3 regions of the Bacillus sp. GB_SG_008 genome follow, and region 3 is predicted to be linked to each of the others. Evidence: predicted binding sites of a transcription regulator. Region 3 holds the regulator's gene; each other region holds the start of a gene.
What was found. Region 3 encodes LexA, which represses DNA repair genes until DNA is damaged. Its sites were predicted from a motif close to CGAACATATGTTCG; they were not measured.
Positions count from the first base shown of each region.

Region 1: a site for LexA is predicted at 4,912-4,925, ahead of ACTDJC_RS21285 (Y-family DNA polymerase). Genes of this name have one in related genera too.
Region 2: a site for LexA is predicted at 1,580-1,593, ahead of recN (DNA repair protein RecN). Genes of this name have one in related genera too.

Region 1 is NZ_JBPZSK010000013.1:34,129-41,715, forward strand. Features, by position in the region: gene ACTDJC_RS21265 (IS6 family transposase) at 1-574, opposite strand, end outside; gene ACTDJC_RS21270 (hypothetical protein) at 1,010-2,335, opposite strand; gene ACTDJC_RS21275 (hypothetical protein) at 2,824-3,252, opposite strand; gene ACTDJC_RS21280 (YolD-like family protein) at 3,275-3,604, opposite strand; gene ACTDJC_RS21285 (Y-family DNA polymerase) at 3,620-4,891, opposite strand; gene ACTDJC_RS21290 (DUF3800 domain-containing protein) at 5,089-5,256, shown strand; gene ACTDJC_RS21295 (DUF1648 domain-containing protein) at 5,310-5,759, shown strand; gene ACTDJC_RS21300 (helix-turn-helix domain-containing protein) at 6,319-6,543, shown strand; gene ACTDJC_RS21305 (replication-relaxation family protein) at 6,579-7,196, opposite strand; gene ACTDJC_RS21310 (FtsK/SpoIIIE domain-containing protein) at 7,135-7,587, opposite strand, start outside.
Region 2 is NZ_JBPZSK010000001.1:571,529-579,115, reverse strand. Features, by position in the region: gene recN (DNA repair protein RecN) at 1-1,456, opposite strand, end outside; gene argR (arginine repressor ArgR) at 1,790-2,239, opposite strand; gene ACTDJC_RS02905 (TlyA family RNA methyltransferase) at 2,396-3,235, opposite strand; gene dxs (1-deoxy-D-xylulose-5-phosphate synthase) at 3,239-5,131, opposite strand; gene ACTDJC_RS02895 (polyprenyl synthetase family protein) at 5,394-6,287, opposite strand; gene ACTDJC_RS02890 (exodeoxyribonuclease VII small subunit) at 6,287-6,517, opposite strand; gene xseA (exodeoxyribonuclease VII large subunit) at 6,507-7,587, opposite strand, start outside.
Region 3 is NZ_JBPZSK010000005.1:91,905-99,491, reverse strand. Features, by position in the region: gene ACTDJC_RS14305 (bifunctional metallophosphatase/5'-nucleotidase) at 1-1,468, shown strand, start outside; gene ACTDJC_RS14300 (DUF896 domain-containing protein) at 1,514-1,753, opposite strand; gene ACTDJC_RS14295 (YneB family resolvase-like protein) at 1,799-2,455, opposite strand; gene lexA (transcriptional repressor LexA) at 2,597-3,217, shown strand; gene ACTDJC_RS14285 (DUF4097 family beta strand repeat-containing protein) at 3,245-4,063, opposite strand; gene ACTDJC_RS14280 (HAAS signaling domain-containing protein) at 4,069-4,614, opposite strand; gene ACTDJC_RS14275 (PadR family transcriptional regulator) at 4,618-4,929, opposite strand; gene ACTDJC_RS14270 (peptidoglycan-N-acetylglucosamine deacetylase) at 5,227-6,084, shown strand; gene ACTDJC_RS14265 (YfmQ family protein) at 6,122-6,544, opposite strand; partial or broken gene ACTDJC_RS14260 (type I glutamate--ammonia ligase) at 7,356-7,587, opposite strand, start outside.

The DNA.
Region 1 (7,587 bases), on a different contig from region 3:
TACGTGAGGCATGGCGAAGACTTTGAAAGCCTAAAGAACGGGAGAATCGACGTTTCACATGTCGGTGATCTTGCTCAATGATATGATTGAGGTACTTGATTGTACGATGAAAGGTATTTTTGTAAAGACCTATCTCCTTTAATTTTTTGAATGCGGAAGCTAAAGAAGGGGCCTTATCTGTCGTCAGAACCGTTGGTTCTCCAAAAGTTCGAACAAGTCTTTTCATAAAAGCATATGCTGCTTGTGTGTCCCGTTTTTGACGAAGTTGAATAGCAAGTGTTTGTCCCTCTTTATCAATTGTTCGATATAAATAACACCATTTCCCTTTCACCTTGATATAGGTTTCATCCAAACGCCAAGATAACAATGTGTTTTTGTTTTTCTTCTTCCAAATGTGATAGATAAGATTTCCATATTCATGAACCCAGCGCATGATAGTTGTTGGATGAATAGAAATACCACGTTCTTTGAGAATTTCAGACACATCGCGATAACTTAAAGAAAAACGACAATAGTAGCCAACGGCTATTAAAATAATATCCTTCTTGAACTGTTTCCCTTTAAAATATCCCATCTGTGATTCTCCTTGTTTTCTTTTTCGAAAGTGTAGCTTAGTTTAGAAAACTTTGCAACAGAACCCAAATTGTAATAGTTTCATCCGTTCCTCGTTTTATTTGAACTATGTGGGATATAAATTACAGAATACCAGAAAGTGTGGGATGTGCTTAATAGTTAAAAACGAATCCGATCATAGAAATAGGGTCCTAATATATTAAAGATATATAAATATTAGGAGTAAAGATAGTAAGGATTGATTATCCTTACTATCTTTTTTTATCTTAAAGAATAAATAAAAAATACATGGTAATTAAACACGGTCAAGAAATTTGAATATATTCACTTGTTGACCTACCTTCTGTTAAAGACAAAGAAAAGGAAATTTTTAAGTGACCAAAATGGACAAAAACGGTCCTTTTACGGGTATATTACTTTATTTTAACTTCACCAATTAATAATCACCTGTATTACTGTTTATAAAATCATTTAAAGGTATTGGTTGAGGATGAGGTCCATGCCCACTCCCCCTACATTTATCATTGAACTCATCAATTAGTAAAGTGTATTCACCGTACAGCTCTTCAATCTGGTTTTGAATTTCTTTTTTCTCTTCCTCAGTGGTTGCATTCTGGAGTTTGCGACCTAATTTCCCAAGGTTATCCTTGTCTATACCTATCTCGGTTTTTAGAGTTTTACAAAATTTCTCTCTTCCAACAGGAGGAGGTGGGACCTGCCTTGGTTTTCCGATAAGGACAGTTGCAAGTTCCTCTTTAATTGTGTCGACGCTCACGATGAAGCCTGGTCCTGAGAACTCGTCACCAGCCTTTAAGGCCTCTTTTCCATGTGTTCCCTTTAGTAATAACCCAGTATCATCATTCCGTATTTGGTGAATCAATACTGCTTTTGTAATAGCTTGGTCCCACCCTAAACTATTTCGATATTCAACAGTATATGTTGTGTCACCAGTCGATACCAAGGCAAAAGAATTAGCTCCACTTGGTACCGACTGATTAAGTGGGGCAAGAATAATTCTTTTAAATTCGCCAGGATTAATGGTATTCAAGTTTACAGATGCGTATTCGTTGCCATTCCAACCGAGAAAGACATGCCCAGGTGCATTTAAACCTGGACCACTTGTCCCAAAACGTCGATCGTTAAACGTTGCACTGGCACCTCCGAATGTGAAAGCACTCATAATGTCCCATCCATCACCGTACACACCAGTATCTATATTGTAGGAGTGATTTAGACCGTAACCATGTCCCATTTCATGAGATGCCCACGAATTAGTCCAAGCACCTGGGTCTAGTACAACCAAGCCGAACTTCACTCCTCTATGGGTACCTACTGGGACAGACGGCATCTGAGGACCGATAATGGAACCAGAATCAACTTGCGCATTAAGGATAATGATGATTCCATTATAGTTTAAAAGTGCGTTTGGGTTATTTTCCTCGCTTACAATGGAATCTCTAACAGCATTAATGGCATCATTAATTCTATTCCAACGCTGTACTGGTTGGGGACCTGTTCTGCTCTTGTCAAAAGCCAATGTATATGGCAACTGGTACCAAGCCCCTCCGTTGTCATATACTTTTGAGCCAGTCAAATCAATTGTTCCGTACGATACATCGTGCCAATAGTCAAACATTCCCCCTGTCCCAGGATTGACAAAAAGATCCTTAAAAAACTGAGTGGTTTGTGGCAATTGGGATTGGTCCGAAAACCTGCAAAGAATAATTGCCCATCTATAATTTCCTGTCACGTGTTCTATCATGGATTATTTCTCCTTTGTGGTGATAATAAGAATTACTTTAAAAATCAATTTATAAAAAAACGCATTTATTATAATTTACATTTGATTTTCTTATTATTCTAAAACCATTGAGTTTAATTATTAATCAAATAGGACCCCAAAAAGAGATAAACCAGAAGAATTGCAAAGTTTCATAAGATGCAAGTATAAAAAATAACATTGCTGTAATGGACTTATGCTTTGCATGGCCCTTTTTATTTGGATTCGTTACAAATTGCTTTGCTATTATTGTAGCTTGTGAAAAAATACACTTAAACTAATTGGGGCGTTTGTTGAATAAGAAATTTCGAAAAAAGCCTGTATCAATGATTACTTGGTAATCTACGATACAGGCTTTATCTATCAGTAACTAATTGTCCCTATATATCTTTAATTATTCAGGACTCTATTTCTATAGCAAATTCATTTATTATTTATTGAAAAAACCTCAATTTTAAATAAAATCTTTTTTAAGCGCTTGTAAACCAATAAACAGCAAAATAATTTGCTTCCGTTTCCATAACAAAAAATACATCATTCCACTCTGGTTCATATGCATAAGAAAATCTGATTCCATCACTAGGAAATTCAATAGGTTTGATAAAGGGAGCATATCTATTTCTTACTTTGATAAATTCTTCTTTGGATATCGACTTTAATTCTTTTTGTTCTTTCCTAATTTTCCCTTCGAATTCCTCCATAGTCATTTCTTTAACATTTTTCCCTTTATGCCAATACCAATGCGTATTTCTTCCTTCAATGAATTGGCATTGTACTGTAAACTCCTTTAGGGTTTTAATACTGTCGTATACATCTTTTCTTTTAGTATGTTCAAAAACACATATTCTCTCTTCACATCCGCCTATTAATTCATCGTCTTCAAATACAAAATATTTCACATCTTCATCTCCTATTGTCCATTTACATATATTTTATATCTGTAATATAGCTGATATTTATGTATCGTACCTTGTTATCATTATTAATAATTCTTAACTCATTTCGAGACGTATCATAATAGTGGATATAACCTGATTCCAAATGTATTCTGTTATGTTTATGATATAAAATGACTACTTCAAGATTTTCGGACATCGCCTCACATACAATTTCATTTATAGCTTCTAATTGCTGCTCATCTAAAATTGGCATTGGAACATGATTTTGTTTTTCATACAATTCATTTAGCCCTTCAAATTGCTCTTTTATTGCGGAAAACGGCATCCATCTCATCATACCCCTATCAATCATGACTTATATTCCTCCTTATGCTTTATGACCACCAATTTTATTGTTTCTATCACGCTGTGTAGCCCCATGAATGTAACTTATGCCTCTCATAATTGAATTTTCCCCATACTTATGACGGATACCATCCATTGTTTTTGCTAATTTCCTTTGAACATCTTTTTTTGAGGTATCTTCAAATAAGGACATTTGAATTGCATCGTCCCTGGTCAAATTCTTTAAAGTTATATGTATTTGGCGCACTGGATGCCCAGAATGAAATTTTTTTAACAGTTGTAAGCACGCCTCATAAACCTCCTCAGTTAAACAGGTCGGTTGTTCTAAGGTAATTGCTCGCTTAAATCCTCTACCAATATATTTGCTGTATCCTATAGCAAGCTCAACCGTTCTACAACATTTATCCATAGATCGTAATCGAAAACAGGTTTCCTCAATCTGTTCTAAAATGAGTAATTTTAATTTATTTAGACTAAAACAATCTTCCAATAATATTTGTCCTTTTGTTATTGAAGTACTTTTAGGAATGTATTTATTAGCAATCCGACTTTCATCAATACCATATGAAAAACGATATAGTTCTTCACCTTTTACTTTGCCAAACCCCTTTATTAAATGTTCTTTGGGCGTTTTTGCAACATCCTTTAAGGAAAATAGACCCATTTTATGTAGTGCTTCTTGAGTAGCTGATCCGATTCCCCATACTTTTTGAAGAGGCTTGATTTCCCATAATTTCTTCGAGACATCTTCGTATGACCACATTGAAATCCTGAATCTTGAATGTTTACTTTCCACATCTAAAGCAACCTTTGCAAGGAATAGGTTAGGCGCAATTCCAATGGATGCGGTTATGCCAGTTGTGTCATATATCTCTTTTTGAATCCTTTTAGCAATTACAATTGGATCACGTCCAAATAAATGTGATGTCTGTTCCATATCTAGAAAGCACTCGTCTATTGAGTAAACGTGTAGATCCTCTAATGCTACATACTTCGTATAAATTTCTGTAATCTGATTTGAAATTTCAACAAACCTTTTCATTGTTGCATTTACAATAATGATGTTTGGATCTTTTGGTATTTCGTATAATCGGGTTGCTGTAGAAATCCCTAATTTTTTCAATTCAGGAGTGGCGGCTAGCACAATAGATCCATTTCTGTTCGTATCCCCAACAACCGCTAATTTTACTTTGAGTGGATCTAAACCTCGCATCACACAAGCACAACTAGCGAAAAATGAACAAAGGTCTATACAAAATATCATCCGATTCATGCATTTTGAGTAATCAAACATCATTTTACCCCCCCAAAAACAGAACGTTTGTTCCTATTATAAACCTATTTTTTGGGTTCATACAATGGTTTATTAAAATTTTTATTATAATTATGGTATGTGAAATTATATAAGAGGGATGAATATGTTTTTATGGAATTAATCAAATATAGTTCTATAATTAAGATACTTACTATTCAGATTTGAAAGGAGACTAAATGAACTACGATATTTATTGTGACGAGTCTGGTAACAGTGGAGGAAATTATTTAGATCCTCAACAACCTTTCTACATTTTAGCCGGATGGTTTGTTGAAAGAAATTTGAAATACCTAGCTGAAAATCGAATTACTATAGATATCATAGAAGGGGGAGGGGAAATATAGTAAATTCATGGGGACGACCTAGAATAAAAATCAAAAAAACAAAAAGTGAATGGATTTGGGATATCGTTGGATATTCATTTTTCTTAGGATCAATAATTTTTTTAATCACCATTTGGGGAAGATTACCCGATGAAGTACCGGGACATTATAACGCAGCTGGGGTTGTAGATCGCTGGGGGTCAAAGTGGGAACTTTTGATTCTACCAGGAATAGGGACATTCATACTTCTTTTAATGCAGACTTTAGAAAAGTTTCCAGAAGTTAATAACTATCCACAAAGACTTAATGAATCGAATGCTAAGCAGTTTTATTTAAATAGCCGAAAAGTGATTAATCAATTAAAAAATGTTTGTTTAGTTATTTTTGCTTTAATCCAATTTGAGACAATTTCAATAGCTTTAGGTTGGAGAAGCGGTTTTGGTAAATTATTTTTACCGATAACAATTATTGGGACAGTTATTCCAATTGTTGTAGGAATAATAAGGCAACGAAAAATTAAATAATACGGACTGAATAAACAATCTAATTTATGACGTTATTTCGTTATCGGGCGCTCTTATGGAATAAAACTTAGATTTTCAAACGACTTTATTGTTATTTTTTCGTTTAGTGAAGTATTTTTATCAAAAATTAAACAACTTTATTTTACCTCCGCCCTAATTTTAGGACGGGGGTATGCGTGTTTGAGGTTTTAAAATTTAATAACTTTATTGTCATTCTACAGCTATCTTAGTTTAAGAGTTTTTATTCCTGTTACACTTTATCTAGAAAATAATAAAAGCTCAAACTCCTTTAATATCAATGAGTTTGAGCTTTTTATTTTCTAGGAATACGCTTTGCAACAAGATGCAATTATATTTCAGCGTATCCGCATCTTGTAGCTATTATTATGTATGCTATATTCCACAAAATAATTACAAAAAATCTTTTATTCTCTTTATCTATTTTTAATATATGCACCTTAGAAAAGACGTATGCACCATGAATGGTGCATACGTATAAATTAGTTTGAAAGTGTCCAAAATAACAGTTAAATAGGGAACAAGAAAGGAAGACACTTTCATGAAAGGAAAACGAAAAAATCGAACTAAACTAGGAAAATGGCTAGATCGACACGGAATTGAACAACAAGAATTAGAAGAAGAAACAGGAGTGAGTCGCAATACAATTTCTCGGCTTTGCAATAATAAATCTCATATGCCAAGTTTTCCTGTTGTCCAAAAAATTATTCGTGCAATAAAAAAGGTCGAGAGAAATGCCAAAGTAACAGATTTTTGGGATATGTAAAAAGCACAAGAGCATATCCTTGTGCTTTTTGGTTTTTATAGAATATCTTTTAATAGAAATGTCCTGACATACACGTTATATTTCATGCCATAGCTTTCTAATTTCTTTTCTCGATAATCTGATATGGTAAAAAATAAAACATTAGGCGTTATATGTTGCTGTTCCTTATAAATTCTTGCAATTAAACCATAGTATTGTATCTTTTGTTCATTCGTCTTCATATGTTGCAGCCGATCGATCTCAACAAAATTAGGTATCCGATCTTTTACATAATAAGCATCTGGAATAATTATTTTTTCTTCTCCTTGATGTCTAAACTGTATAATTTGTTCCACTTTCCATTCAGGGAAATCTAGCCACATCCAAGCTTCATTTCTTAAAAGTATGTGTTCAAGATGGTGTTTCTTTTTTCTTTCAGCTGAATCTAATCCTAAAAGGGCTAAACCTCTTTTATTAAGGTAGTATACATATTCACGGTTATACGTAGTCACATGACAATATTTCCTGAGATCTTTTAGAACTCGGTTTGCATTCCGTATACTTCCCAAGGTGTGAATGGCTTGTAATTGTCTTCTGGTTGCAAATTCTAATTTATTTAAACTCGATAAAATCTCGATTTGTCTCGCTTTTTGTTTGAGCTTTTGGTGTTTCATCTTGTGTCTTCACCTCATATTCTTGCAATAATGTTCTCATCATCTCATCCGAAAGATAAGGAACTTGCAACTCGTGAATACGATCTGTTTTGAATAATGCTCTACCTGGAAGCGAAGGTAAATTTTCTAATCCAGATTCATCTAAAACAACTTGTGATGCAACTGTAGTTGGTAATCGAAATCCTATTTTCGCATCACTCATTTGTTTTACAACCGATGGGACAGACGTTACAGTAGGATATTGGGTCGCTAGTATCAATCGTATCCCTAATGCTCCACCTATCCTTGAAATGTGACTAAGCATATACTGACACTCTTCTAACATCCGGTTCACATTTTTAGGCAATCCCTTCGCTGGTGCAAGAACCGCTCCTTCATCAACAATAATAAA
Region 2 (7,587 bases), on a different contig from region 3:
CCTGCGCAACACGCCCGCTTACTCCAGTGTCTACCTCATCAAAAATAACAGAAGCAACACCTTGATGTTTAGAGAAAATACTCTTTAACGCTAATATAATACGGGATAATTCTCCTCCTGAAGCTACTTTAGAAAGCGGCTTTAACGGTTCTCCTGGATTTGTAGAAATATAAAATTCCACATAGTCATACCCATCTTGGGTCATTTTTACAGGAGCTCCTTCGACAAGAGGATCGTCAATTGTCCCTTCTTTTTTCTTTATCATTACTTCAAATTTTGTTTTTTCCATGTACAGCTCTTTTAATTCTTGATGAATTGCTGTTGTTAATCGGTTCGCAAGATCATGACGCATGCCACTTAATAATTTTGCTTCTTTTACTATAAGCTGTTCTAATTCTTTTAATTTTTTTCTCGTTGTTTCAATGTGTACATCTTTATTTTCAATGGTAAATATTTCTTGTTCGATTTCATCCGCATACGCTAAAATTTCTTCTACAGTATTTCCATATTTACGCTTTAACATACGAATTTCATTTAAACGCGTTTCAATTTCATCTAAACGATTAGGGTCATACTCCATCATATCTAACTTTTCACGGAGCTGATAAGCGACCTCTTCTAATAAATAATAACTATTTGCAATCGCATCATAGTTTTCTTGATATGCTATATCCAAATCAGTAATGCTCTCCATTTGATTCATTGCATTTCGTACATGATCTAAACCAGAACGGTCTTCAGTTAAAGAGCGATACGAATCACCCAACGCCTTATAAATCTTTTCGAAGTTCGAAATCTTCAATCGTTCTTCTAATAAGTTTTGCTCTTCATCTATTTTCAAGTCTGCATTTCGAATCTCTTCATGTTGAAATTGAATCAAGTCTAAACGATGTGCCATTTGTTGCTCGTTCTCTGTTAAAGAGAGCAATTGTTTTTTTAATTGCTCGTATTCTCTATAAACATTTTGATACTTTTCTAACTGAACTAAAATATGATCCCCATCAAAATGATCAAGCATAAATAAATGACGATCTTCATTCATTAAATCTTGTGTTTCATGTTGCCCATGAATATCAACAAGCGTTTTCCCAATTTCCTTTAATACACTTAATGTAACCAGTTTTCCGTTTACGCGGCATACACTTTTCCCATTCACAGAAATATCCCGTTTTAAAATCATCATGCCATCTTCAATTTCAATATCAAGTTCTTCTGCTTTCATAACGCAAGGATGATTTTCATCCTCAATATAAAATAACCCTTCAATTTCAGCTTTATCTGTCCCATAGCGCACAAATTCCGCAGAACCGCGTCCTCCAACAAGAAGACTAATCGCATCAATAATGATGGATTTCCCTGCACCCGTTTCACCACTTAAAACAGTCAGCCCTTTTTGAAAAGAAATATTTAATGATTCAATAATAGCAAAGTTTCTAATCGATAATTCCGATAACAATGCCTCATTCACCTCGTTATCTAATTCACACTCCATACTGGAGGCTTAAACTATTCTCACATACATTCTTCTATTCATTCTTTTCTTGATGAAGAATATATTATGTAATCTGCTTCATTGTACCAAACATTTGTTTTCACGGTCAATGTAACAATATTGATATTTCGATATGGAAATGTGTATTTTTACGTGCTATTTTGGACTTTTATCCCGCATTAACGGGCAGTAAAACCTCCCCCACTGATGGAAGTTTCACTTTATATTTCTTCATAACAAAAATATCTTGCTTACTTTTCACTCTTCTGAGCAATAAAGCAAACAAGATTCTTTTTGTTACAGCATATTTAAAAAGCGATTCGATACAACTCCTGTATCTTCAGGTGTACGGCAAATAATTAAACACGTATCATCACCGCAAATTGTGCCAATAATTTCATCCCATTCTAAATGATCAATAAGTGCACCAAGAGCATTTGCGTTACCCGGCAACGTCTTTAACACGAGCATATGACCAGCTGAGTCTAATTTAACAAACGAATCGATAAGATTGCGTTTTAATTTTTGAAGCGGATTAAATCGTTGGTCGGCTGGTAAGCTATATTTATACCTTCCGTCATGAAGTGGCACCTTTACTAAATGTAATTCTTTAATGTCTCGTGATACTGTCGCTTGCGTTACATTAAAACCTTCATTACGCAAAATATCTACTAGTTCATCTTGTGTTTCAATTTCTTTATTCGCAATAATTTCTCGGATTTTAATATGGCGCTGCCCTTTATTCATATTTTTGCACCTCGCACTATCTCTTACCTTAGTTTTAACGTCGCTATACTTCACTTCTTTATGTTAACGTATAACTGGTTACTTGTACACCGTTGTTTTTACAATTGTGTTTACAATTCTAGCTTGCTGTATGTTAAAAAAAAGGAACAACAATTGTTATTCCTCTTTTCCTTTTTGCTTCAGGGCTTCGTGAGCTTCTGTCACAACTTCCTCTACTCGAATAGGAGAATGATTTTCCCCTTGCGTACGCTCACCATACCATTTTAAATGAATTAAAAATTCAATATTTCCATCTCCGCCCGTAATTGGAGAGAATGTTAAATTTTGAACATCATAACCCTCTTCTAATGCAAAATCGACAATCATTTCTATAACCGCTTCATGCACTTTACGGTCGCGAACAATTCCCTTTTTCCCCACTTGCTCTCGCCCAGCTTCAAATTGCGGCTTAATAAGCGCTGCAACGTCACCACCAGAAGTTAACATCGTTTTCAATACAGGTAAAATTAATTTTAAAGATATGAATGATACGTCAATGCTCGCAAATTGCGGTAATCCTTGCTGCAAATCAGCAGGTGTTACATAACGGAAATTCGTCCGTTCCATTACCACAACGCGCTCGTCCTGACGCAGCTTCCATGCAAGCTGGTTATAACCTACGTCTAACGCATATGATAACTTCGCTCCATTTTGCAAAGCACAATCGGTAAACCCACCAGTTGAGGAACCAATATCTAACATAACCTTATCTTGCAAATCTATTTGAAATGTTTCTAATGCCTTCTCTAATTTGTATCCACCACGGCTTACATACGGCATCACTTGTCCTTTTACTGTAAGCTCTGTATCTTGCGGTATTTTTTCACCCGGCTTATCTAAACGCATTTCATTAGCATATACAAGACCGGCCATAACAGCCCGCTTTGCTTTTTCTCTTGTTTCCACAAGTCCTCGTTCTACTAATAGTACATCTACTCTTTCTTTTTTCCCGCTCATTCGTTACGCCCTTTTTTGTTTTAATGGAATCATTGTACAAATGCGCTCAACAACTGCATCTGTTGTTAAGCCAATTTCTTCAAGAAGCTTAGATACACTGCCATGCTCGATGAAATGATCTGGAATACCCATACGCTCAATTAGTGCATTATGGTACCCATGCTCACTAGCAAATTCTAACACACCAGAACCAAATCCTCCGATTAAACACGCTTCTTCAATCGTTAAAATCGGCATATTCTTTCCTAATAACTCATGTAAATACGATTCATCCATCGGTTTGATAAAGCGAGCATTCACAACTTTTACAGATATCCCCTTTTTCTCAAGAGATTCCGCTGCCTCTAAAGCCATTGGAATTGTCGTACCAAATGTTAAAATGGCTGCTTGTGAACCTTCACGAAGTGTTTCCCATGTACCGATTGGAACTTCTTTAAACTCCTCATCCATAGGTACGCCAAGCCCATTTCCACGCGGATAGCGAAGCGCAATCGGCCCATCTTCGTAATTGATGGCTGTATATACCATATGTTGACCTTCGTTTTCATCTTTTGGCATCATGAGAACGATATTCGGAAGATGGCGTAAAAATGCAATATCAAATATACCTTGATGCGTTTCTCCATCAGCTCCTACTAACCCTGCTCGATCAATCCCGAAAAAGACATTTAAATTTTGGCGGCACACATCGTGAACGACTTGATCATAACCACGTTGTAAAAACGTAGAATAAATCGCTAAAAACGGCTTCATATCTTGCGTCGCTAAACCAGCCGCCATCGTTACCGCATGTTGCTCAGCAATCCCTACATCAAACATACGATTCGGAAATTCTTTTGCAAATTTTTCAAGCTTTGATCCGACCGGCATTGCTGGCGTCACAGCAACGATACGCGGGTCATCCTTCGCTAATTTACGAACTGCTTCGCTAACAACAGAACTCCATGCCGGCGCAACTTCCTTCGGTTTCACAAAATCACCAGATTCAATTTTGTATGCTCCTGTACCATGCCAAGTTCCAATTACATCACTTTCAGCCGGTTTATAGCCTTTTCCTTTTTTCGTAATCACATGAACAAGAACAGGACCTTTCGTTTTCTTTGCATATTGAAGATTTTCAAATAAACTTTCATAATCATGACCATCAACAGGGCCTAAATATGTAAATCCTAATTCTTCAAAAAACACACCGGAAACGAGTAAATATTTCAAACTATCTTTTACTTTTTCTGCTGTTGCAGCTACTTTACCGCCTACTGCCGGAATTTTCTTCAATAAGTATTCCAGTTCATCTTTTACCCATTGATATTTCCCTGCTGTACGTAAACGTCCAAGTACGTTATGCAATGCACCAACGTTCGGTGCAATCGACATTTCATTATCATTTAAGATAACCGTCATATCTGTTTGCTCATGTCCAATATGGTTTAGTGCTTCTAGTGCCATTCCACCTGTTAACGCACCATCACCAATAATCGGAACAATATACTCTTTCGTTTTCTTTAAATCACGCGCAAGTGCCATTCCCATTGCGGCAGATAATGAAGTAGAACTATGCCCAGTTTCCCACACATCATGCTCACTTTCACAACGCTTTGGAAAACCACATAATCCTTTATATTGTCTTAATGTCCCAAAATCCTTTGCACGCCCTGTTAAAATTTTATGTACATAGGATTGATGTCCTACATCCCATAAGAATTTATCTCTTGGACTATTAAATACTTTATGCAAAGCAATTGTGAGTTCTACTACACCTAGGTTCGGAGCAATATGTCCACCTGTTTGAGAAAGCTCTTCAATTAAAAACTTTCGAATATCTTCGCTTAATGCCTCTAGTTCGCTTATAGACATATCCTTCAAAAAACTAGGATTTTGAATTTGCGTCAGATCCACAAGGATCACTCACTTTCGTTTCATAATCTGTCATCATATCAACTAGTATACAAAATACCTGTAAAACATATTTGTACTTAATTGTATTACAAAAATCAAGCATCTTCTTTATTTTTATACGATGAAAAAAGAGCCGCTAACACAAAGTGATAACGGCAATGTAATCTACATATATTTTTGCCAATAACAAGAAAAGAAAAACCTTTGTCTACATTTATACCACAAAATCCCCGATGGCTCAACAAATGAAAACGTTCTGATACTAGTGATTACGCTTTGCAATTAAATCACAAATTGTTAACAAATATTCATCTTGTAATTGTAAAGAAGAAATTGCGTCTTTTGCTTTTGCAATTGTTTCTTCTAAAATTTGTTTCGCTTCTTCTAGTGTAAACAACGTTGTATATGTACTTTTTTCATTTGTCATATCGCTTCCGACCGGTTTCCCAATTTCTTCTTCTGTTCCTTCTACATCTAAAATATCATCACGAATTTGAAAAGCAAGTCCAACATACTTCGCAAATGTAAGTAGTTTTTCTTGTTGCTCAGTCGTAGCCCCTGATAATAGCGCACCAGCTAATACTGCAAATTCTAATAAACGGCCAGTTTTATGCTTATGAATATATTCTAACTCGTGAAGCGTTAACTGTTTCCCTTCCGCTTCCATATCCGCAACTTGTCCTCCAACCATTCCTTCTGGTCCTGCTGCTTTTGCAAGTTCTAACGCAATGCGCATCTTTATTTCAGGAGTAATGTCTTTATGCTCTTGCCCTGTTACAACTTGGAATGCATATGTTAACAATCCATCACCAGCTAATACAGCCATCGCTTCACCAAATACTTTATGATTTGTCGGTTTTCCACGGCGTAAGTCATCATCATCCATACAAGGCAAATCATCATGAATTAAAGAATATGTATGAATCATTTCTAGTGCACAGGCTGTATCTATTCCTAAATCTCTATCTTTCCCAAACGCTTGTAGCGTCGCAAGTAAAAGTAACGGCCGGAGACGCTTTCCGCCCGCTTCTAATGAATATGCCATCGCTTCGCGAAGCACATTCGGACATTGTAATGTATTTGCATAACGGACAAGCTGTTCTTCAACAAGTGCTTTGCTCTCTTTCATAAAAGCATCAAAAGCTATATACGCCATTATGCTTCATCTCCTAGGGCAGTAAAAGGACGAAGTTCACCGTTTTCACCAAGTATAACTGCCATTTGGTCTTGTACATCTTTCAATTTGTCATCGCAAAGCTTAGAAAGTTCCATACCTTCTTTAAAATACGAAATTGCTTCTTCAAGCGGAACATCGCCTTGTTCAAGCTTAGAAACAATTTGCTCAAGCTTTGCAATCGCTTCTTCAAAGCTCACTTTATTTTCCATCGCCTAGTTCACGCTCCTCTATTCCCCATACATTACATTCTAACACACCATCTTGAAGCTGTACTGCAACCGCATCTCCAAGATCAATTTCTTTCACGCTTTTTAACACCTGTTTTTTATTGTTATAGACAAGACCGTAGCCTCGCATCATCACTTTAAGAGGACTTAACGTTTCTAACTTCTCTACTGCCCTTGTAAAAGCAAACTCTTTCGCTTGTAGAAGAGTTTGCATTTCGCGTTGCAGTTGTTTTTGCAATGCGTCCACCATAAGCTTTGTTTGCTCAATTTTTTGCGAAGGATGATGCTTTCCTAAATAAAATGACAGCTGCTGAAGCTGATTCGCCTTCTTCTCTATGTAACGTTCTTTCGTTTGCATCAGCTTATCAATTGTACGATCCAATTGTTCTTCCTTTTGCTCATACAGTTGTTTTGGATAACGAAACGCATATGATTTTTGTAATGCTTGCAGATGCTCCTGCTTATAGTTCATCATCTCACGCATCGCTCGCGTTAACCGAAGTGTACGCTGCATCACTTTTTCTTCTAATTCGAGAATGTGAGGCGCTGCCAATTCAGCTGCCGCTGTTGGCGTTGGCGCTCTTAAATCCGCAACAAAATCAGCAATTGTAAAATCTGTTTCATGACCAACAGCAGAAATAATCGGAACTTGACTCGTAAAGATTGCCCGGGCTACTGTTTCTTCATTAAACGCCCATAGTTCTTCAATTGAACCTCCACCGCGACCAACAATTAGTACATCCATATCGTTCATTTCATTTGCTTTTTCAATAGCCTGTACAATCGAGGGAGCTGCGAACTCCCCTTGTACAAGAACTGGAAATACAATTACATTTCCAATAGGATAACGACGTGTAATCGTCGTTATAATATCCCGAATCGCCGCACCCGTTGGTGACGTAATAACACCAATTGTTGTTGGATAAGCAGGAATCGGTTGTTTATATACTTGTGAAAACAGCCCTTCCTCTTCTAAACGAGCCTTTAACTGTTCATATGCTAAATGAAGATTCCCTACTCCATCTGGCTGCATATCATGAACATAAATTTGG
Region 3 (7,587 bases):
TACAACACGTATTGCGCAAGAACGTACCCAAAATGAACATGTAATCTTGATCGATAACGGTGATTTCATTCAAGGAACTCCGTTTACTTATTACTACGCCAAATATATGCAGCATGAAGAACACCCAATGTCTATCATCGCCAATCATATCGGCTATGATGCAGCAATTATCGGCAATCATGAATTCAACTATGGAATGGACATATTAAACAAAGCAATTACAAATGCAAAAATGCCCTACCTAGCTGCTAATATTTTAGATAAAAAAACAATGGAGCCTTACTTTGGAAAACCCTATATCATTAAACATATACATCCTGATATAAAAGTTGCGATACTAGGGGTTACAACTCACTACATCCCAAACTGGGAACAACCACAACATATTGAAAATTTAACTTTTGAAGATGCATTAAAATCAACAAAAAAGTGGATTTCTTATATTCGTAAACAGGAACAACCTCATTTACTTATTGTGTCATATCACGGAGGGTTTGAACGAGATTTGCAAACTGGAGAGCCAACAGAAGTTTTAACTGGTGAAAATCAAGGATATGCAATATGTCAAGAAGTAGAAGGAATCGATGTATTGTTAACAGGACACCAACATCGCTATATTGCTCATACAAAAATAAATGGAGTAACCGTCTTACAGGCGGGCAGCAATGGGAAATCATTAGGAAAAGTACACGTCTCCTTAAAAAAGGATAATACCGAGTGGATTGTTGAGGAATGTTATTCTGAATTGTTATCTGCGGAAAATGTTCCAGCAGACGAAATGGTACTTTCACTGGCATCTACATATGAAAATCAAACTCAGCGTTGGTTAGATCAACCTATTGGTACTATTATTGGTGATATGCTGATTCGCAATGCGATGCAAACTCGTTTGCAAGATCATCCCTTCATCGAATTTATAAATAAAGTACAGATGGATGTAGCTGGAGTGAATATTTCTTGTACAAGCTTGTTTCATAATGAATCTTCCGGCTTTCCAAACCGCATTACAATGAGAGATATTGTTTCGAATTATATTTATCCCAATACCCTAAAGGTCATTCGTGTTACAGGAAAAGATATAAAAGAGGCCCTTGAACTATCTGCCGAATATTTCTCGTTAGATACAGATGGAAATATCATTGTAAACCCTGCATATATCAAACCAAAACCGCAGCATTATAATTACGATATGTGGGAAGGAATTTCATACATATTAAACATTTCAAAACCAGTTGGGGAAAGAGTCGTTTCCCTACAATATGAAGGGTCTCCTATTCACTTGCATCAAGAGTATGACGTTGTCATGAACAATTATCGTGCAAGTGGTGGCGGAAATTACGTAATGTATCAAAATAAGCCCATTATAAAAGATATACCAATTGATATGTCTGAGCTCATTGCAAATTACATATTAGAACGAAAAACAATCGAAGCGATGACTAATCATAATTGGAAAGTTGTTAAATAATGAATTTTCCTATCAAACTTAAAAAAGATGGGCTGCGCCCATCTTTTAATTTAACTTTGCTTTATTTTGTTTTTTTAATTCTTTTAACTTTTTCGGCGTAACGTCTTTACCGTCTTCGTTAACAACTTTGATTGATTTCAATTCGTTTAACATGTTTTGACGAAAACCTTTTAAATATTGTTCACGGAGCGATTGACGCTCACGTTGCTCTTCTTCCGTTAAACCTTCTGCTTTTGCTTTTTTCGCTAAGAAATTAATGCGTTCAATGAGTTCGTGACTTAGCATCTCGAATCCCCTTTCTACTAAAAACTGATTATTATCATACAATAGTTACTCTTGTTTATCAAGCAATTGCTTCGTATACTCTACATACCGGCGATGTACAGTCGCTTTTGATACTTCATGACCAAAACCACGAAGCGTTGCTGCAATTTCTTCAAATGTTAATTCATTGCGGCGCAGACGAACAATCTCTTCGATAGGTACTTCTTTTTTCTCCCGCCCTGTGCTTAAATGACGATTCTTTAAGTTTTTCTCTGGACGAAATCCATTTTCTACAGCTCGCTTCATTCCACGTTTAATCTTTAAATTATGAATCTTTCTCTGGTATTCTTCTACTATACCAATAATATCAAGTACCATTGAATCTGCGTCAGAAAGCTGCAATTCGCCATTATGTGCATGTGTATATACTTTTACTCCTTCTTTGTGTAAACAATGCATTAAGGCAATTTTCGCATTCCCTCTCCCAAGACGTGTTTCATCTTGGATGAGAAGCACATCAACTTGTTCATCACGAATAGTATCTAACACTTCCAAAATACCATCTCGTTCTATGCTATATCCGCTCGCTTTCTCTTCTACTACTCTTACGATATTCATTTGATACCGCTTAGCTAAATGCAATAATTCATCTTTTTGGCGTGCTAATGATGTTTCCTGCGCTTCTTTCGTCGTGCTCACACGTGCATAAATAATCGCATTCATTTCATACCCTCTTCTCTATCTCACTTTTCACATCATAGTGTATCACAAACTAAGCATTCGTTCGAACTTATGTTTGTAGAATGTTTTTTCACATGTTATAATACAAGTAAGAAAATTTAAAGAAAACGAGGTGTGAAAAACATGGAGAAGTTAACGAAACGACAGCAAGACATTCTCGACTTCATTAAACAAAAAGTACAAGAAAAAGGTTATCCGCCTTCCGTACGTGAAATCGGTCAAGCAGTCGGTCTTGCTTCTAGCTCTACTGTGCACGGACATTTATCTCGCTTAGAGGAAAAAGGATACATTCGCCGCGATCCAACAAAACCGAGAGCCATTGAAATTTTAGGAAACGATAACATCGAAACGGATACACAACCAGTCGTTCACGTACCGATTGTCGGGAAAGTTACAGCTGGTTCACCAATTACAGCAGTTGAAAGTGTAGAAGAACATTTCCCACTTCCGGCAAACCTCGTTTCAGGCTCAGATCAAGTATTTATGTTACGCATTTCCGGAGATAGTATGATTGAAGCCGGTATTTTTGACGGAGACTTAGTTGTTGTTCGCCAACAGCAATCTGCTTACAATGGTGAGATCGTTGTCGCTTTAACAGAGGACAATGAAGCTACGGTAAAACGTTTTTACAAAGAAAAAGATCATTTCCGTTTGCAGCCAGAAAACTCTTCTTTAGAGCCTATCATTTTAGATAACGTTTCTGTTATCGGAAAAGTAATTGGTGTCTATCGTCATTTACACTAAAAACAGACCAGCTGAGCTGGTCTGTTTTTAATTCGTCTTGATTTTTACATTTCCTGCTGCTGTTTCCCCGCTAATCTGTACCTTTCCGTTCCCTAATGTAATTTCTTTATTTTCTTTCCCGAAAATCTTTACATCTCCTGCATGAGAAGAGCCCTTTACAACGGCATCTTTCGGTACTTCCTGTAGCTGAATATTGATATCTCCTGCTGCTGACTCCGCTTCAATACTATATTGCGGGTTATGCTGCGTTACCTCTATATTTCCTGCTGTTGCTTCTGCAAGTACTTTTCCTTCTACTTTATGCAAAACAATATCCCCCGCGCTAGATGAAGTATTCACGTTATTCGATTTTATTTGCTTCATTTCTACTTCACCTGCTGCTGTATGTGCGGATACATTTTCACTTTGAATGTCTCGCACTTGAATATTTCCCGCCTCTGTCTCTATTTCAATTTGATTGTATACGCGTTCAGGTACAACGACTATTAAACTTTCACCTTTGAAACCAAATGAAAAAAAAGAAAAATCAAATATATGTTTCTTTTTTGTTTTCACTTCCACTTGTAGCGTTTCGCCCTTCTCATTTACGTCTAACTTTCGTTTTTCCTGATTACCATTATACCGAACTTCAAATGAATCAGTCTTTCCTTTTTCAATCACAACATCTCCTACATCTGTGTCAACGTTGATATTTTTAATTTGATCATTTTTAAATTGTTTCTGTTCCAATTTCTTTGTTTCCGCTGACCCAGTCACAGATTTCATAAAAAAAGCTGATCCTGCAAAAAATAAACCAATTCCTCCAATCACAATACAAACAAGTGCTATGAATACAATTTTCCTCATTTTATCTACTCCCCTTTAATTACTTTTAAATTCCAATTGGCGTATTTGACAAAAAGCGTTTTAAACCAAACTGTACAATAATAAGCACCAATCCCTAAAAGTAAACCAATACCGAAGAGTAGAATAGAAACGAATACATCAGATAAAATAAAAATTTGAGCAAAAATAATTTTTGTTAACACAAGTAAAGGTGATAAAACAAATACAGCACTAACTGTCCAAAGTGTGAAAATAAGACTTCCGATTGTTAATAACGGGGCTAATACAACAACTAAATTTAAAAAACTGAGTCCAATGATTGCCACAATCGCTCTTGCTACATTAGAAAAAGTTGGATTATGCTTCACCTGCTCTAAGCGATGAGACGCTAACGTTTCCTTAGCAATTGTTTTAGGCGAACCGAGCGCTTTTATAATTTCCGCTTCTGTTTTCCCTTCTTCTATTCCAAATCGAAAATGTTCCTCGTAATCATACAAAATTTCGTTCCGTTCTTCTTCTGGCAATCTTCTAAGGTGTTCTGATAATTCATGAAAAAATTGTTCTTTAGTCATTCGCTACACCTCTTCAATAATTTCTTGTACTCCCCTTGCAAAATCACGCCATTCTGTCACAAGCGTATAGAGTTGCTCTGCACCTTGATCTGTTAACTGATAATATTTCCGCGGAGGCCCTTCCGATGATTCTTTTAAATATGTCTGAAAGTACCCTTCCTTCGTCAGACGACGTAACAATGGGTACACTGATCCTTCTGATATTAAAAACTTATTTGAAATTTGCTGAACTAATTCATAGCCATAGCAATCTCGTTTCCTTACAAGCGCAAGAACGCAAAGCTCCAATACACCTTTTTTAAATTGAACGTTCAAAGGCAATCCTCCTTCCCAATTCAGTACTATTCAATACAAGGTACTTAATTAACCATAATATACCATTCAGTACTGAATATTACAAGGTACTATTCCAATTTTTATAAAATAAAGTAAAAATTAGGTAGTTGAGGGGTTCTTTATCTCTCCCGCCCCATTGAGATATAAATCTTATCACCCATAAATATGGGTGAAAAACAAACTACTCACACTTTTTTCTTCCCTAACCAAACTGTAATTATTGGCATATAAAAGTTTTAGAGAGATTTCTATCTTTTCTAAGGAGGTATTTCAATCATGTATTCTTTTTATCCACCCAAAGTAATATTTCCCTTTCAGGGCACTCCCTACAATCATATTTCGCCTTGTGTTCTTCCTTCAATGGTTTCATATTCATCAATTCATAACCCATCTTATCCTTTAGATTATATGAAATCAGTTCCTGTTTCATCACAAGCCCCGTTTCCTTTTCAGATTCAATCCAAAGAAGCAGCAACGAGAGGATCATGGACTCCTTTTCCTTGGGTTGAAGAATATGCATACGCTTTTGCAGGACCTTATAATAAATCCGAAGTTGCTCTCACATTTGATGACGGTCCCGATCTCCTATATACTCCACAAGTATTAGATAAGTTAAAAAAATATGGTGTAAAAGCTACATTTTTTTTGCTAGGTGAAAATGCCGAAAGATATCCTGAAGTTGTAAAACGAATTGTTAACGAGGGACACATCGTGGGGAATCATACTTATAACCACCCTAACTTGGCAAAAATAAGTGATGAGCAATATCATGAACAAATTTTAAAAACAGAAAACATATTACAAAAACTAATAGGATATTCTCCGAAACTATTCCGTCCGCCTTATGGCATTATAAATGAAGATCAAGTTAAGTGGGCTACTGAACAAAACTTTATGATTATTCAATGGAGTGTCGATACATTAGATTGGAAAGGGTTAAACGCTGAGGTAATTACTAACACAGTATTAGGAAATACCTTCCCTGGAAGTATTCTCTTGCAACACTCTGCACCAGGTGGGAAACTACAAGGTTCTGTAAATGCCCTTGATCAATTTATTCCTGACCTTACATCTAAAGGTGCACGCTTTGTGACTCTTCCAAAAATGTTTAATACTTCAAAACAAAGAAAATAAAATTTCTATTTAAAAAGGACCGTCTTTGACGATCCTTTTAAACTACATCTCCCGTTACTAACATAGGACTTTTTTGAAGGCTATCGGAACGCAGGCTATACGCAACTACTTTCTTCTTGTTCTGTTTGAACACATCAACGTGATCGTTGTAACTGTATATAGAAAACCTAACGTCTTTTTTGCCCCTCTTAGTATCAATGACCAATGGAGTACCGCTGCTCTGTGGAGGAAAATAATATTTCTCTAAAAATAACGCTTCGTTAAAATGATTAATAACTTGAATTTTATCTTCACCTTCTAAGCATTTTCCGTCGATGGTTACGGTGACAGCAGCTTCATTAAGTTTTGGATGCAATTCAAATTTGCTGACAAACGATTCCACAACAGAGGTTGGAAGACTCGTCACTATTAATTTAATAGCAAAAAAAAGAATCAACGAAAGTATAAACCAGGTCGTCATATTTTATCATCTCCGTTACATTCTAAAATAATATTATTACATAACTCATATTTTGGATCAGCCGATAGACATATAAAAACAGGGCATAATAACACATTATTTACCAACTGCTTACAATTTCTATATTATCATAGTGCATATAGTGAATTTGTGTACATTATGTGAAACTTGTTAAAATTATGAGAAAGTATCAACGGCAAATGAGGACCCTAACTAAATCTTTCTATTTTTATAATACAGTATAAACTCACGTAGAAAAGCACTCTTTCAGGTGTCTAAAAAATATAATTTATCGTAAGCTATCGCGAATCGCTTTTAGGAGTTTCGCCACATGTTCATCAACCTAATGAAAACAGGTACCCCCAACGAGAAAATTGATATCAATTGAAGTAAATGATGAAAGTAAAATCTAAATGATTAAACTCTATTTACTTTCATAAAACTAACAAACTCGTAAAATATTTGTTAGTTCGTTCCCCTATCATTATACTTACTAACGCTACAATACTAACTTCTGCTATATACAGAAATGAAACTATCTTTTCTTCTACTATAATAAAGAACATTAAAAAAAGGACCATCCACTCTTCTCGCATCATATACAAGGCTTGTCTTATAATCTGTCCAAATACCTAGAAATGCACCAATAGTAATTGAACTACCCCCACCTACCGCTTCGCGCTTGAGGTGGGGGTCTTCTCGCCAGATATGATAAAACATCAATTCACCAAGAAATTTTTTCAACCTTCAGCACACCATTTTTTGCAACCAAAAACCCCCTAATACCTAATGTATCAAGGGGTTGAAACTCTTAGTAAAGAGTCATATATTGATCGCGTTCCCATTGGTGAACCTGTGTTCTGAACGTATCCCACTCAATTTCTTTTGCTTCGATGAAATGCTCAAGTAAATGATCACCTAACGCACCGCAAATGATTTCATTTGATTTTAATTCATTTTGTGCTTGTGCTAATGTAGCTGGTAAATCCATGATACCTGCTTTTTCACGTTCTTTTGGTGTCATCACATAAGTGTTGCGATCT